Regions from separate parts of the Trichococcus sp. TS_SC_9 genome, predicted to be linked through region 1. Evidence: predicted binding sites of a transcription regulator. Region 1 holds the regulator's gene; each other region holds the start of a gene.

Evidence for each region. The regulator LexA, encoded in region 1, represses DNA repair genes until DNA is damaged. The targets are predictions, from matches to a motif close to CNAACANNTGTTNG.
Region 2: the regulator LexA is predicted to act here: its motif matches at 1,804-1,817, upstream of recX (recombination regulator RecX).
Region 3: the regulator LexA is predicted to act here: its motif matches at 2,135-2,148, upstream of uvrC (excinuclease ABC subunit UvrC).
Region 4: the regulator LexA is predicted to act here: its motif matches at 1,499-1,512, upstream of AC0J5I_RS05135 (Y-family DNA polymerase).

The regions. Positions count from the first base shown of each region.
Region 1 covers NZ_CM149591.1:2,438,286-2,442,361, reverse strand. Annotated here, with positions in the region: gene AC0J5I_RS11995 (ABC transporter ATP-binding protein) at 1-253, opposite strand, end outside; gene AC0J5I_RS11990 (ABC transporter ATP-binding protein) at 250-2,004, opposite strand; gene AC0J5I_RS11985 (YneF family protein) at 2,091-2,321, opposite strand; gene lexA (transcriptional repressor LexA) at 2,564-3,187, shown strand; gene AC0J5I_RS11975 (adenine phosphoribosyltransferase) at 3,275-3,787, opposite strand; gene recJ (single-stranded-DNA-specific exonuclease RecJ) at 3,804-4,076, opposite strand, start outside.
Region 2 covers NZ_CM149591.1:2,686-6,761, forward strand. Annotated here, with positions in the region: gene mutY (A/G-specific adenine glycosylase) at 1-908, opposite strand, end outside; gene recX (recombination regulator RecX) at 908-1,744, opposite strand; gene AC0J5I_RS00025 (general stress protein) at 1,971-2,918, opposite strand; gene AC0J5I_RS00030 (competence protein ComK) at 3,036-4,076, opposite strand, start outside.
Region 3 covers NZ_CM149591.1:287,628-291,703, reverse strand. Annotated here, with positions in the region: gene AC0J5I_RS01255 (DegV family protein) at 1-164, opposite strand, end outside; gene uvrC (excinuclease ABC subunit UvrC) at 303-2,087, opposite strand; gene AC0J5I_RS01245 (MFS transporter) at 2,230-3,477, shown strand; gene AC0J5I_RS01240 (vitamin B12-dependent ribonucleotide reductase) at 3,694-4,076, opposite strand, start outside.
Region 4 covers NZ_CM149591.1:1,107,611-1,111,686, forward strand. Annotated here, with positions in the region: gene AC0J5I_RS05130 (hypothetical protein) at 1-110, opposite strand, end outside; gene AC0J5I_RS05135 (Y-family DNA polymerase) at 79-1,464, opposite strand; gene AC0J5I_RS05140 (mechanosensitive ion channel) at 1,694-2,995, shown strand; gene AC0J5I_RS05145 (hypothetical protein) at 3,595-4,076, shown strand, end outside.

The sequences.
Region 1 (4,076 bases):
GCAGGACAACTCCTACATATGCCAGCGCAAATAGCACACTGATGTCGGTCGTGACATTCCCAACAGCCAGATAGTCATCCATGTAAATTTGGATGATGCGCGGCGCCACCACATTGACCAGCGACAACGCGATGCTGAAAAGCAAAGCGATCAAAAATTGATTGCGGAAAGGATGGGCAAAGTGGAAGATTCGTTTGACTACCCGGAGTTGTTCCTTCAATGAGATTGTTTTAGACCATACTGATCCACTCATGCTTCATCCGCCCCTTCCAATTTGGTTTCGAGTTGTTGTTTTTCGTACATTCTGCGGTACCAGCCGTGCAGTTCCATCAACTCATAATGCGTCCCGCGTTCGACAATGCGCCCTTCATCAAGGACAATGATCTCATTTGCATGCATCACGCTGCTGATACGATGGGCTGCGATGATCGTTGTCTGATCGGCTCGCTTTTCCTTAAGCCCCGTCAGGATCGCTTCCTCCGTCTTCGCGTCCACCGCGGATAAGGAATCATCCAGGATGAGCAGCTCAGGTTCAGTCACTAAAGCCCGCGCAATCGCTATCCGCTGTTTTTGTCCACCGGATAAGGAAACGCCCCTTTCGCCAACCAACGTATCGTAGCCCTCGGGAAAACCAAGAATGTCATGATGGATGGCGGTCAAGCGCGCTGCCTCTTCAACCTTTTGTTGGCTGATTGATGGATCAGCGAAACGGATGTTTTCCCTCACGTCAGAAGAGAACAGGAAGTTGTCTTGGGGAACGTAACCGATTCCGCTCAGCAATGCATCCAATGAGTAATCACGGATATCGATCCCGTTGTAGTTGATGCTGCCGGCATATTGATCATACTCACGCAACAGCAGACGGAAAATCGTGCTTTTGCCCGATCCGGTTCTGCCGACAATCCCTAATGTTTGTCCCCGCTCCAAATGGAAACCGACGTCCTTCAGGCTGATTTCTTCACTGTTCGGGTAACCGAAGGAGGTTACCTGAAAATCCAGATCGCCTGTAACCGGAGTCCGGACAGCATTTTTTTGCTCCTGGATCGTTGATTTTTCCTTAAGAAGCTCATCAATCCTGCTGTAACTGGCACTGCCTCGTTCCAGCACATTGAATAATCTACCTACTGCCAACATCGGCCACGCCATCATGCCGATATAACTGATGAACGAAACCAGCTGGCCGATACTGATGCTGCCTTCCACGACAAAACGGCCACCAAAGATGATCGTCAGTGCGAAAGAAAGCCCCAAAATAAGTTGGATCGCCGGGTCAAATAAGGCATCAACCAAGTAGACAGCTTTATTTTTCACGACGACATCCCTCGTCATCGCTTCGAAATCACGAATATCTTCTTCTTCTTCACCGAACGTCTTGATTACCTTAACGCCGGAGACACTCTCCTGCGTTTTGTCATTCAGATTAGAGAAAGCAGCTTGTGCTTTGCGGAAACGCTTGTGCATCTTCTGTCCGAGGATTCGTGACACCAGCGTCAAAGCCGGTAACGGAATCATGGCGATAAGCGTCAAACGCCAATCAATCAAGAAGAACATTGTGAAAAGCGTGATCCCGCCTGAAGAAATCGAATCCGCCAATGTCAGTATGCCTGCGCCTGCGACCATCCTGATCGCATTCAAGTCATTCGTCGCATGCGCCATCAGATCGCCTGTCCTGTATTTCTGGAAAAAGACAGCGTCCATTTCGGTGAAATGCTTAAACAATCGCGAACGCAGTATCTTTTCTAACTCTGCCGAAGTACCCCAAATCTTCATCCGCCAAATATAGCGGAAAAGGTACTGCAAAATGCCTGCTATCAATATGATCGCCGACCACTTCCACAAAGAAGCCATCGTTAGGGTCCCTAAGGCAATTTCATCGATGATGATTCCGACAACGCGCGGCGAAACAACCTGAAGTATCGCCACAATGATCAGGAAAAAGACGCCTACAAAATACGATTTCCATTCTTGACGGAAAAACCAACTCAATTTTTTGAAAATACTCACGTTTATTACTCCCTTCTTACCTGTATTCGGACAAAATAAAAATGTGGAACCGTAGAGATCCACATTTTGTATATTATTTCATTATTCTATTTCTTTTTCTTTGTTGATTGTGTTTTCATAGAAGCCATGATTTGTTTTACTTTTCTTTCGGATGGTTTTTGACCCATCTGCATCATCATAGAACGCAACATTTCTTCATTGATTGGTGGATTTTCTTCAAAATATTTTACCATATAACGTCTTGCAAGGAAAAATCCGCCAACCGCGCCTATTACTATTCCTAAAATGACCATCATTACCCATGCTGTTGTTGACACGTATTCATCCCCCTTTCCAAAGCATTCATTCATTAATTGTACTAAAGATTATGAGAAAAAGAAATAGCAATCACGGATAAATTTAGCGAATTTTCGAAAACGCTTCAGCGGTTGCCGGTTTCAGGATAATTTTAAGCATATTCTCGCGTCACTCCCGAGAATATGCGAACATCTGTTTGATTTTTTAGATGATTAATGGTATTCTAAACTTATAAATTTAGGATTACGGAGATGATGATCTCATGGTTAAAAATAAAGATTCACGCCAAGTTGAAGTGCTTCAATACATTTATGAAGAAGTCCAGGAAAAAGGCTATCCGCCGACCGTAAGGGAAATCGGGAATGCAGTCAAACTTTCCTCAACGTCCACAGTGCACGGCCATCTGTCGCGTCTAGAAAAAAACGGTTTTATCCAACGCGACCCTACAAAACCACGTGCGATCGAACTGACCCAAGCAGGTCTGGATAAACTCGGGATCATGTCGGATAAAATGCCGCTATTGGGTACCGTCACAGCCGGTGCTCCCATCCTGGCTGTCGAAGAAGCAACAGATTATTTCCCGGTTCCGCCGGATCTGAAATCCTCTTCCGGAAGTTTGTTTATGCTTAAAATCCGCGGAGAAAGCATGATCGACGCCGGTATATTCGATGGCGACTCAGTGATCATCAGAAAACAATCCACGGCCGAAAACGGTGATATCGTCATAGCTATGACGGATGATGATGAAGCGACCTGCAAACGATTCTATAAAGAAAACAACTACTACCGTCTGCAACCTGAAAATGCCAGCATGGATCCGATCATCTTGGATTCCGTCATCATTCTGGGAAAAGTAGTCGGTCTGTACCGGAACCACATCATATAAGGGTCAGTCCCCCGACTGCCACAAAAAGGCTGCCAACTTTTGGCAGCCTTTTTGCGTGTCCGTTCATTTTCGGATTATTTATTGTTCTTAGTATTCCATCAGCGTGAAGATGTCATACCCTTGGATCAGGTCACGGCCTTTTAAATCCAACAGCTCGATCAGGAATGCCAAACCGACGACTTCTCCGCCTAATTTTTCCACCAACTCGATGGTTGCGGCTGTAGTGCCGCCAGTTGCCAATAGATCATCGCAAACCAACACTTTGTCACCAGGCAGGATGGCATCTTGGTGCAGTTGCAGAGTTGCTTTTCCGTACTCCAGTCCGTAGGATACTTCCACCGTTTCGCGCGGCAATTTGCCTTTTTTACGGGCCATTGCGAATCCACAGCCTAATTCCACTGCGACCGGACAGCCGACCATAAACCCACGCGCTTCGGGTCCGACTACTTTATCGACATTCAAGTCCTGGGCATATTTCACGATTTCTTTGATCGAATAACGGTAAGCTTCTCCGTTCGCCATCAAGGGTGAAATATCGCGGAAAATGATGCCTTGCTCCGGGAAATCTTTGACATCAGCAATATATTGTTTCAAGTCCATTTTGTGTTCCTCCTAATTATTGTACCATCATCTGTTCATTCAACCAATTCGTCAACTGCGAAAACGGGCTGTAGATGAATACCTTTTCAGCTTCCATTTTCTGCAGGCGATCTTTGTATACCTGGGTGTCGTCCAAAGCTCTTTTGACAGGGTTTTGGACCTCATTGATGAAACCATTGTCTATTGTAACAAATCCCGCCTCCAAAAACACTTGAATCATAAAAATGGCAAGATTTTTTTTGATTTTTAAGTATTTTGCTAAGGCATCTAACCGATTTCTCACATCGAT
Region 2 (4,076 bases), 660 kb from region 1:
CTGGCAGGTTCAATCGTTGCTTCCACCGATCCGGGAATCATATTGAGATCCAGCTGGATTAACGGAAACGTCCAAAAATCAGCTAGAAGGCCGCTGTTCGGGCGCTTCTCCAAAAGGAACTGCTTCTCCTTGTTCTGCAGGATGACACCCTGCAGATTCATGGGCACCGGCCTTTTCGCTTTGCTCTTTACTGGATAAAGGTGCATCGTTCCGTTTTTGTAGGCGGCATTGAATGCCTTGATTGGGCTGATTTCAGGCTGCGGATTAAGCGGCGAACAGATGCTCGAGCCCAAATCCATCAATGCTTGGTTAAAATCGCCCGGCCTCTCTGGATCGATCAGTTCACGCACGACCGCTTCAAAAATTTTCCGGCTGGCCGGTTTGGCGATATCGGCATCGATTTCGAACAACCGGCTCATGACGCGCATGACGTTTCCGTCAACTGCCGGCTCCGGTATCTGGAAAGCAATGCTGGAAACGGCGCCGGCTGTATAGGGACCGATTCCCTTCAACTTCGCGATTTCTTGGGGATCTTCCGGGAAAATACCACCGTACTCAGCGACGATCTGTTGCGCTGCCTTCTGCATATTCTTGACACGGGAATAATAACCGAGCCCCTCCCAAGCTTTCAGAATCGCATCTTCAGGTGCAGCCGCCAACGTTGCGATATCGGGAAATTTATCCAGGAAATTGTGATAATATGGGATTACCGTGTCCACCCGTGTCTGCTGCAGCATGATTTCCGATACCCAGATGCTATAGGGATTGCTCGTCCGACGCCAGGGTAGGTCACGTTTCTCTTTGTCATACCAATCCAACAGAGCCTCGCGGAAAGCTTGGATTTTCTCAGCCGGCCACATTTCAATGCCTGCTGCATTAAATATTTTTTCGTGTTCCAAATTTGTCATTATTCAGCTTCCTGTTCCTTTTCTTCGATATAGGCGGAGATCAGTTCTCCAGGGTAACCTTTTTGGTAAAGTCCGGATCTCACTTTTTGATGCAGCTCACGGCCTTTTGCTTTTCGCTCATACCGGCGCCAAAGTTTGTCGCCTTGCATCCGCAGTGCGGACATTTCATCCTCTTCCTCTTTTTCCGTTTCAATCGCTCCCATTACTTCCAGGACGATATCGGAAGGATAGCCCTTTTGATGTAGATAGAGGCGGATTTTTGAAGCTGCTTCATGCGAAGAGACCCGGCTTTGTTTGCGGAGTTGCTTCTCAGCGATCGTTTGGGCATTTTCAAGCTGCAGTTCACGCGGATATTGTTTCAGAGAAAAGGCAACATCTTCTTCCGACAAGCCTTTTCCTTTCAGTTCGTTGGCGATGAGCTGCGGTCCCTTCAGGTTCAGGTTCGCCGCCGTACGCGTATAACTTTCGCCATAGCTGCGGTCATTGACGTAATTCTGATCCACCAACCGCGTTAGCGCACGTTCGATTGCGTCCGGGCTGATTTCTTCTTCATTCAGCTTTTTGCGGACTTCTTTCTCGCTGCGCAGACTGTAGGACAGATAATTGACGGCTGTCGTGTAAGCCATATAATCGTAATTTTCCTTCTCAATCTCGGCACTGCGCTCTTTCGTGAGCGTCATGCCTTTATGCAAGCCCACCTTTATGAGTACGGCTTCCGATATCGGAAAGGAGTACTCTCCGTCGATAAAGACATTGAAGCGGTCCTTGCGTTTTTTCTGGACAGTTATTTTTGTTACGACAGGCAATTTTTCAGCCTGTTCTTCGGTATGATCCATTATTTACTTCCTTTCGGCGAATCTCTCTTGTTATTATACATGCAAAACACAAAAGGAACAAAACGTATGTTCGAATTATTTCTCGGATCGCCAGCGGGCCGAACAGATTTTGCCGCTATGGCAAGTAAAGACGAATAACTCTCAACTATCCCATCTAATGAGACTCTGCCCGCCAAAAAAACCAACGGCTACCCCATAATGAGGCAGCCGTTGGTGTCCTTATCAGTTATAGAGCTGGTTTCGTTTTATCCGTCTCTTCATAATCAGGTTCGATATCTTCCGCATCTTCGCCGGTTTCAGCAACAACCGTGTCGCCTCCGAACGGGTCTTTGGAAAATTGTTCCTTCTCCTTAACCACTTCAGGCAAGGAATCGTCTTTGTCGAACTGCATTTCAGGCAATTGGTGACTCTCTTCCGCCATTGCAGGATCCGCTACCTTTTCCGCTTCGACTGGCTGTCCGGTGATATCGTCGATCAAATCAGCGGGCTGAGTCGGTGACTCAGCTGCAACTTCGGTGGCTTCTGCGCTGTCCGCGGGTGTCCAATCCGGTTTGGTCGCAGTGACAGTAGTGATTTCCGCTTCGATCGGTTGGCCGGTGATGTCGTCGGTCACATCAGCGGGCTGAGTCGGCTGTGCAGTTGCAACTTCGGTCTCTTCCAGTTTTTTGGTGGCTTCAATGGAATGGGCCGGCACATCGCCGACTTCTTCGCTGTCTGCAGGTGTCCAATCCGGTTTCGAGGCAGTGACTGGTGCCACAGGGACAATTTTTTCGTCAGGCAAAATGCCATCACGCACAAGAAATTCGGCATGCTCATCATTGACCGGAGCCGCATCGTCAATCAAAAGCAGCAATTCCCCATCATCCAATGCATCCTCAAAGCGCTCATACGTATCCTCATCAATGCCGTAGCGTTCAAAAATTGTTTCTTCCTCTTCTTCATCCAAATCCACGGTAAAGAATTTTACGATTTTATCCCATAATGAATCTTCCTCGCGATCCTCACCGGTTATAATGACCTGCACCGCAGTCTCTTGCGTAATGTAATTGCTCTTGCCGTTGCGGGTGATGACCAACAATTGCTCCGGCGCATAACCTTCATGCTTGATCAGATGCGTGATTTCATCGATAACCATTTCCTGATTGGCAAAGGTGCCTTCGATTCTCTTGTCCATTTCGATTCCTCCCATGACTGATGATTTGTTCTTTGCATTCATTGTAAAATACTTCCACCGGAATCACAAATAATAGCCATTTTTCTCAACCGGTAAATCAGCATTCAAAACAATTGGCTAGCGGACTGCGTTCCTGAGATGGGGCAAATCGGAGTAAAGATTTGCCCTAAGCAGGTGCAACGCTTCATACGTCACCGGATTATCACGCAATGAGGGATGTTTCAAAGCTGTCTCGGCAAAGGAAAACTGAAAAATCCGGATATAATCTTCCATCGAAATCATTGAAATGCGATCTGTGTGGCCATGAAAAGCATTTCCCAGCAGATTGTTCTCGTGTTCCTCTTTCCTCCCATCGACATAATCGAAATTTCTTAAAACGTTGCGCAAAAGGTACTCTTGGCGATGGACGGTTTGGCAGGATTGTTTGACCTTATCTGCGAAAAATTGTGGGCGCACCGGGAGCTGGAAAATATGCTGATTGACGCAATGGACCTCCACCCCTTTTTCCCCTTTCAGCGCTCGATAATGCTGCACTTTCGAAAGATTGATCCAGGAACTTTGCTTGCGGGTCGGACCGCTCAACGGCAAAAAAGAATACTTCCCAAAAATATATGGGACGCAATGGGTATCTTTACCGTTGACGCGTGTGGAGATACCCCGAATGAAGTCATAGCTGAAACCGATCAAATCAAAAAGCGAGCGCATCACATTATTGCTGCTTTCGCGCGTTTTGATGAGGCGACCGTCGTTGAAAAAAATGAGCGTCCTGAAATCGGTACGGTGCAATTGCGGGTCCAGGCTTAGCAAGAATAGGAAGCTGTTGTCCAGTACAAACCGGTCCAAATCCCATGCCTGCTCCAAATATATCTGGATACTTTCTGGATCGAGCAGGACAAAGAATGGTCCCGGCGCATCTTTTGTCTGGCTGCTATGCGTAAACGACTCCTCCAACGAGTTGCGCAGATGCGAAATGATGGTATCTAATGTTGCCGGATCAAGTATTTTGCCCACATCTTTGAATGCCACCGAATCGTTCCTGGAATGCCCAGCAAGTATTTCTGCCGTGCCCATCCCGGCAACGGGCCTGCTGGATTTTCCGATTGATTGTTGGACCACTTTTTGATGCGACCCTTTCCCAGATTTGCAAACTGTTTTCTT
Region 3 (4,076 bases), 950 kb from region 1:
TGACCGCCGCGCGCGATCATTTCATAGACTTTATCGGCTTGGATTTCGATCATATCTTCGTATTCGCCGGTATCCAGCAGAGTGGTCAACGGGAATACTTCCACATCATTTTCCTGCAGATAGTCATAAGCCAGATCACAAGCACTATCGGTAAATATTTTCATAATAAACGCCTCCTCCAGCGCGAGTTCTATCACGGGATATTCCGTGGTCCACTCAACAGTATAGCACGTTTCGGATGGTTGGAAAATTTCGGCGCGAGGGTTCCCCGAGAGGAGCCGAGCCTCTGCTAAAATCCAGGCTCAATCGTTCAGTTCGCCGAGCTCCTCCTTGATCAGTAGCGCAGTCTTCTCCGGGATACCCAACGCCTTGAAATCTTCATAGCTGGCTTCACGGATGTTCTTCATCGTCTTGAAATGCTTCAGGATCTTCGTGCGGGTTTTCGGTCCGACGCCTTCGATCTCATCCAATTGCGAAGAGATGCTGTTCTTGGCGCGCACTTGGCGATGGAAGGTGATTGCGAAGCGGTGGACCTCTTCCTGGATCCGCTGCACGAGATGGAAGGCTTGGCTGTTCGGACTGAGTTCTACGATTTCATCCTTCTCGCCGAAGATGAGCGAGGAGGTCTTGTGCTTCGTGTCCTTGACCATGCCCGCCACCGGGATGTCCAGTCCGAGTTCGTCCTCAAGCACCTCCTTGGCGGCATGCACCTGGACTTTTCCGCCATCCATCAGGATCAAGTCCGGCATGGCACGTCCTTCGCGCAGCAACCGGCTGTAGCGGCGGCGGATGACTTCCTGCGTCGTCGCGAATTCATTGCTGCCTTCGACCGTTTTGACCTTGTATTTCCGGTAGTTTTTGCGCTCAGGCTTGCCGTCCCTGTAAACGACCATCGCGGAGACCGGATTTGTTCCTTGGATGTTCGAATGGTCGAATGACTCGATAATCTCTAGATATTCGATGCCGAGCGCCTCGGAAAGTTCCTGGATGGCGCCGACCGTCTTGTGGGTGTCACGCTCGATCAGCATGAACTTCTCAGTCAATGCCAACTCGCTGTTCGTGATTGCCAGTTCAAGGATGCTGCGCTTGCTGCCGCGGACAGGGGTGTGCACTTTCGTTCCGAGTGCTTCCTGCAGCAGCTCCGTGTCGACGCCTTTCGGTACGAGGACCTCCTGCGGCAGGATGTGATTGGGATCCTGATAGAACTGCATAATGAAGGAAGCCAGCTCTTCCTCCGGCGTATCGTAGCAAGGGAAAAGGGCGGCCTCACGTTTGATGATCGAGGATCTGCGCAGTAGGAAGACCTGGATCGACAGCCAGCCTTTGTCCATATGGAAAGCAAAGACGTCGCGGTTCGTGTAGTCCCGGGACATGACCGTTTGTTTTTCGACGGTCGCTTCAATGTAGCTGATCTGATCACGGTAATCGGCAGCCTGTTCGAAGTTCAGGATGTCGGCGGCGCGGTGCATTTTTTCCCGCAGATCCTTTTTGATCTCCTTGACTTCGCCGTTCAGGAAAGCGGCAATGCGTTTGATTTGGGCATCGTATTCCTCTTTCGACACCTCGTGGTCGCAGCAGCCGATGCATTGGCCCAAATGGTAATAAAGACAGGCGCGCTTGGAATTCTTGGCGCACTTGCGCAACGGGTAGATCTTCTGGATGAACTCCTGCGTCTCAGTCGCCGCGTAGACGTGCGGATAGGGGCCGAAGTAGAGGCCACCGTCATCCTCGACCGTCGAAGTGATGATGAGCTGAGGATCCTTTTCGTTCGTGACCTTCAGATAAGGATACATCGTCCCTTGCTTCAGCTTGATGTTGTATTTGGGCTGGTAACGCTTGATCAGGTTGATCTCCAGCAACAGCGATTCCTTGTTCGTTTTGGTGACGATCGTTTCGAAACGGTCGATGTCCGCGACCAACAGCTGCGTCTTGCCTTCGTGCTTGCTGTGGAAGTAGGATTTCACGCGGTTCTTCAAATTTTTGGCCTTGCCGATGTAGATGATTTCGTCATCCTTGTCCCGCATAATGTAGCAGCCGGGCAAGTCGGGCAGCAACGCCAATTTTTGGTTAATTTCTTCTCTGCTCATCCGTTTCAATCCTTTTACTTTTTGTTAAGAATAGTATAACATGAATGGAAACATACGTTCAGCCGTTTGATTCCGAAAAGGACGGTTGACGCAGTCATTCAGGGGAAAAAAACCGTTTCTCCAGCAAGGAAGTGCAAACTGTGTGATCAAGCAAATGAAATATGAAAAGTGGCAGCGTCAAACCGCTCTCTTTTTGGGCAGCCAGACGATTTCCCTGTTTGGCTCGTCACTTGTCCAATACACGATATTCTGGTACCTGACCTTGGAAACGCAATCCGGCGTCATCATGACTTTATCGACCATTTTTGGCTTTCTGCCGACTTTCTTCATCTCTCCTTTTGCCGGGGTATGGGCCGATCGCTATAACCGGAAACGCCTGATTGTCTTTTCCGATGGCATCACCGCACTCTCGACATTGGTGCTCGTCCTGCTGTTCTTAGCGGGGCAACGTTCAATCTGGATTCTGCTGGCGACATCGGCCATCCGCGCAGTCGGTGCGGGCATCCAGATGCCGGCGGTCGGCGCCATCCTGCCTCAGATCGTTCCGGAAAAGGAATTGACCCGGATCAACGGACTAAACGGCAGCGTCCAGGCCGTCGTCATGCTGATTTCCCCGATGATCAGCGGCGCGCTTTACCAATTTGCGCCGATGGAAGGTATTTTCATGATTGATATCGTGACTGCGGCTTTGGCGATCGCTATTATGGTGTTCCTTCTGAAAGTCCCTACGCATGAAAAAGCCAGCCAAGAACAGATCAGTAATTATCTGGAGGACATGAAGCTTGGTTTCAGCTACATCCAAAATCACGCCTTCATCAAAAGGCTGTTCCTGTATTTTTCCTTAGCTTTCCTGATGGCAGCTCCGGTATCGTTTCTTTCCCCGCTGCAGGTCGCGCGTTCATTCGGTGAAGATGTTTGGCGTTTGACGGCGATCGAAATCGCCTTTTCCATCGGGATGATAGGCGGGGGCCTCTGGATTGCGTCATGGGGAGGGTTCAAGAACCGGATCCATTCAATCGCATTTGCGATCGGGGCGATGGGCCTGTGCACTTTCGGGATGGGCGTGATCCCGAATTTTTGGATTTACCTCTTCCTGATGGGTCTCGTCGGTCTCGTCATCCCTCTCCTGAACGCGCCGAGCATGACGTTGCTGCAGGAAAAAGTCGAGGAAGATTTCCTTGGCCGCGTCTTCGGCGTCCAAAGCATGGTCGCAAGCTCGATGATGCCGCTAGGGATGCTGATCTTCGGACCGCTGGCGGACCGGATGGCAATCGAAATCCTGATGGCCGTATCGGGGGTGTTCCTGATGGTCGTAACCTTCTTCGCCATCCGCGACCGGGTCTTGCTGGAAGCGGGGAAACCGGAACCTTCGGACACCGGAAAAGAATGAAACTAAAGACTGGAGCTGCCGCATTGGGCAGCTCTTTTTTGTGGTTGTCCGATACTATGCGTTTATCGGACAAGCAGTGCTCCAAACGCGACGCGGTTGTCCGATACTTTATGTTTATCGGACACTGAAGCGCAAGACGAGCAGCAAAGCATAATTGTCGGCAAACCACAAAGAAGAACCCGTCCAAAAATCAGACGGGTTCTTCTTTTGATTAGTTTACAATCCGCATTTCAGCTGTGCGCCGCAGTTCGTGCATGTGTTGCAGCCGCCCAGATCCTCGACCGTACCTTGTCGGCAGATCGGGCAGGTATCGCCGATTTCGTTGCCGATCGTGACATCGGTGGACGCGAGACTGGCAATCGAATCAACGAGGAAAGTCTTGTCCTTGTTGATTTTGACGTGCTCTTTCTCTTCCTCAAGCTTGGCTTCGTCATCCCAGACGTTTTCTTCGGCTTTCAGCGTCAGCACCTGCGAATCGCGGCTGCCGTCGACGTAGACCGTACCGCCCTTGGCTCCGCCCAGGTAAAGACGTTCGTAGATTTTCTCGACTTGATCGACGGTGTAGCCTTTCGGCGTGTTCACCGTTTTTGAAATAGAAC
Region 4 (4,076 bases), 1.3 Mb from region 1:
ACCAGTTCGTCCATCGCGTAGGCCGTTACCCATTTGATCATGCCGCGGTCGTGGTAGTCGTTGTAATCTTCAAATACCTTATCCGTCCGTTCTCTTGGTTCTTTCAGCATTTTCTTCCCCTTCCTCCAATCCGGCCATGCCACCCGCGTGTCCTCCCACCAACGAACTGCGTGCGATTGCGCGGCCGCCCTCCAACAGGCTGACTGCCCGCACCAGTGAGCGGAACCCATATTTTCTGCGGATCGAATCGACTATCTGGTCTTTTTTTTGATCTTTTACTTGTTCGTCAGGCTCCTGAAACAGGTCCAGCTGCAGAAAATCCGTGTAGATCAGATTGCCGGCACCCACCCCGACATTCCGGATCGATTGGTCTTTGTAGTGCTGGTCAAAAATCATCAGGATATGGGCCACGAGTTGGCTGGAGGCGTTGGTGGGCGGAATCTTCATTTGCTGATGGAATCCGGTCCGGCCAAGCTGATCGATATAGTTGATACTGTAGCCGATGCTCAGACTCACAAGCTGGGCCTTGGCTCCGGATTTTCGCAGGCGCGTCGCCACTTGGTCGGCCATTTCGACCAGGACGATTTCGATTTCGGAGCGCACCACATAGTCTTTGATGAGTACCTGTGAGTTGCCGATGGATTTGGACCCTACTTTAACACTGTCCCCCAGAAAGCTGCGGTCGATCCCCCAACTGTGGGCGTACAGCTGCGCGCCCATGACGCCGAGTTGACTCTTCAAATAATAGTAATTGGTATGCGCCAAGTCATAGATCGAGGAGATGCCCAACTGGTTGAGCCGCAGCTGGGTTCGTTTACCGATGCCCCAAAAATCGGTCATGTCGGGGATTTTCCACACGGTTTCGGGAATATCCGGATAACGCCATTCCGCAATCATATCCGGCTGATGCTTGGCCGCGTTATCGAGCGCCAACTTAGCCAGCAGCGGGTTATCGCCGATGCCGATCGTTGTGTAGATGCCGGTCGTCTGCAACACGTCCGCCTGGATGAGTCTGGCCATTTCATAAGCCGTTTTTTTTCCAAAAAGTTTCTGGGCGCCGGTGATATCGACGAAACTCTCATCAACCGAATAGACATGGTGGTTGGCTTCGTCCGCGTATTTCTTGTAGATGTTGTTGATTTCGGTATTTTTCTGCATGTACAGCCGCATCTGTGGCGCCGCAATCACCAGTCCCGGCGGATAGGGGAAGGGCAAGTCCCTGGCCCGGCTGATGTTCGATATCCCGTAAGCCTTCTTGGCAGCCGGAGAGGAAGCCAAAATTAGCCCGCTGCCGCGCTCTTTCGGATCGGCTGAGGGATAGCTCATGACAACCAATTTTGTTTCGAGCGGATGCAGCCCGCGCCTGACACATTCCACGCTCGCATAGAAGGATTTGCAGTCGATGCAAAGAATGTCGCGACTGGGCTCCTTCGCATAATCAAAAACCAATTCTGTTTCATACATAAAAACCGTCTCCAATCTCTATGTCTCTATTATACGAACGTGTGTTTGGTTTTGTAAAGCGAACAGGGAAAGATATTTAAAAAGAAAGTTAGGAAAGTTTTAAAGTGTCTCCTCGATTTGTTACGGCACAGAGTTGGAAACCTTTTCATTTCATGATTAACTGCCTTTCTGCTATACTTGCCGTGTGGAAAACTATTCATAAATTTATGGATAAAAGGAGGAAAAAAGAATGGAACAATTTACGGATTCCTTGCAAGGTTTGTGGGTCTCTTTCGTCAATATCCTTCCGAATCTCCTAGGCGCTCTCTTATTGTTGGTATTAGCTTGGATTATCGCTACGCTAGTGAAAAAGGCTATCGTGAAGGGTCTCAATGCCCTCGGATTTGATAATAGATTGGTAAAATGGGGCGTTGCACACACGGTAGAGGACTCCCACCGCGTTATTGAATCGATCGGGAAGGTCTTCTACTATCTGATTTGGCTATTCTTCATACCGGGTATTCTTTCACAGATTGGTCTCGCCAATATTGCTCTACCCATAACCAACATGTTCGATAACTTTTTGGCTTTTCTGCCTAAACTCTTCGGAGCAACCATTATCTTGGTGATTGGTTACTTCGTGGCCAAATTCGTCAAGGAACTGGTCCAAAGCTTGTTGGAATCCATCAACGTTGACCGTTGGATTTCCAAATACACTCAAACTAGCAATCAAAGTGCGAAACACGCCGCAGGTCCAACCCCTGGGCAGAAGAATACGATTGCCCGTGTTTTGGCCAATATAGCATTTGTGATCATCCTGATTCCAGTCCTGACTATGGCGCTGGAGGCGTTGCAGATCCGTTCCATCTCTGAACCCATCGTGAATGTATTGACCCAAATTTTGGCTGCCATTCCGAATATTCTGGTGGCGGTAATCCTACTGATTGTAGGTACGCTAATCGCAAAATTTGTGGCGGATCTTCTGGAAGGACTGTTGGAGAATGCTGGAATCAACCGCTTCTCCCACTACCTAAATCCTAATGGAACTTCCCGTCTCAACCTTTCACAAGTAATCGCAAAAATTGTACAGGCTGTAATCATTGTCTTCTTCACGGTAGAAGCGCTGAATGCGGTGAACCTGGAAGTGTTGAATACCATTGGCGTTGCGATCATTAGCTACTTGCCATCTGTACTGATTGGCCTCATTATCTTAGGACTGGGGATCTTCGGCGGGAATGCGCTATCTGCCTTCCTGAAAGAGTCTACCGGAAGCTCTATGTTAGGCGAGGTCGTTAAGTACATCTTATATGTCTTGGCTGTCTTCATGACGTTGGATCAACTGCAGTTTGCTTCAACGATTGTGAACACTGCCTTCCTGTTCATCATTGGCGGCCTTGCCGTCGCCTTTGCCTTGGCATTTGGTCTGGGAGGCAGAGAATTTGCCAAGCATCAGCTCCAAAAACTTGATCGCAAAATTGACCAAGAAACAGCCAAGCCTTCCGAGCCTATTGAGAAGACGGAAACGGAAGAAAAAATTGATCCACTTGGCTAATAACAAACAATATAAACTCTCTTTTCAAAAACCAGTTCCTTTTGGAGCTGGTTTTTTTCTGTCAAAGGTTCCATTCCACGCTTGCATAGAAGGATTTGCAGTCGATGCAAAGAATGTCGCGACTGGGTTCCTTAGCTAATCAAAAACCAATTCCATTTCGTACATAAAAATCGTCTCCAATCTCTACGTCTCTATTAAACGAACGTACGTTTGCTTTTTTAAAGCGAACAGGGAAAGATATTTGGATAAAATGACAAAATACAGGCGAAGGAGCAATCTTTTATATACTTGTTGTGAGGAATTACGATTTTTTGATATATAATTATAGGTGGTTAATAGTTCAGGGGAATTGGAAGGGCGGCCGGAAAAGAATCAGGGGTATGGGGAAGATTGGAATGAGGTATCGATTCCTTTTGAATTTCTATTATAATGAAGTACGAAAGGAGTTAGAGCCATGGCGGAATTTCTCACAGCTGGTTGGACCTTATTGAATGCACTTGCTTTAACCCTCTTTGCAGGATGGATTATTACTTATCTTTTCAAAAAGAAATGAATGACCGGTAGGTACTTCTTCTAAACAGATAGGATGGTGTTGGAAAATGATGAAAAAGCCAATGGTAACAACAATATTTTACCTTTCAAGTCTTCTGGTATTGAGTGGGTGTGGCGGTTCCACTTCCACCACAAGTGTCGTGGAGTCAATCGGGAATGCTGCTCAGAAGAACGCGGAACTGGACAATGCCCGGTTTGAGACGCGCTACTCCATGGATAGTGACGCTGAGCCATTCGACCAAAGCTCGGAAGGAGCCTTCGTTAAAAATGCGGAGTCTGATTATGAGTGGTATCAGAAGACTTCCTTCGATGAAACGAATACTACGGAAATAGCTCAGATAGGCGGAAAGCAGTATCAGAAAATCAGTGTGCCCGGTCAATCGGAAACGCAATGGGTGGAGGTTTCTTCAACTGGATTTGCTTTGCAAGAACTTCTGCGCTCGCTCTTTGAGAATGATTTAGTGGAAGCGGATATTGCGGAGAGCCAAGTTAAGGAAACAGGAGAGCGCAAGGAATATACCCTCACCAT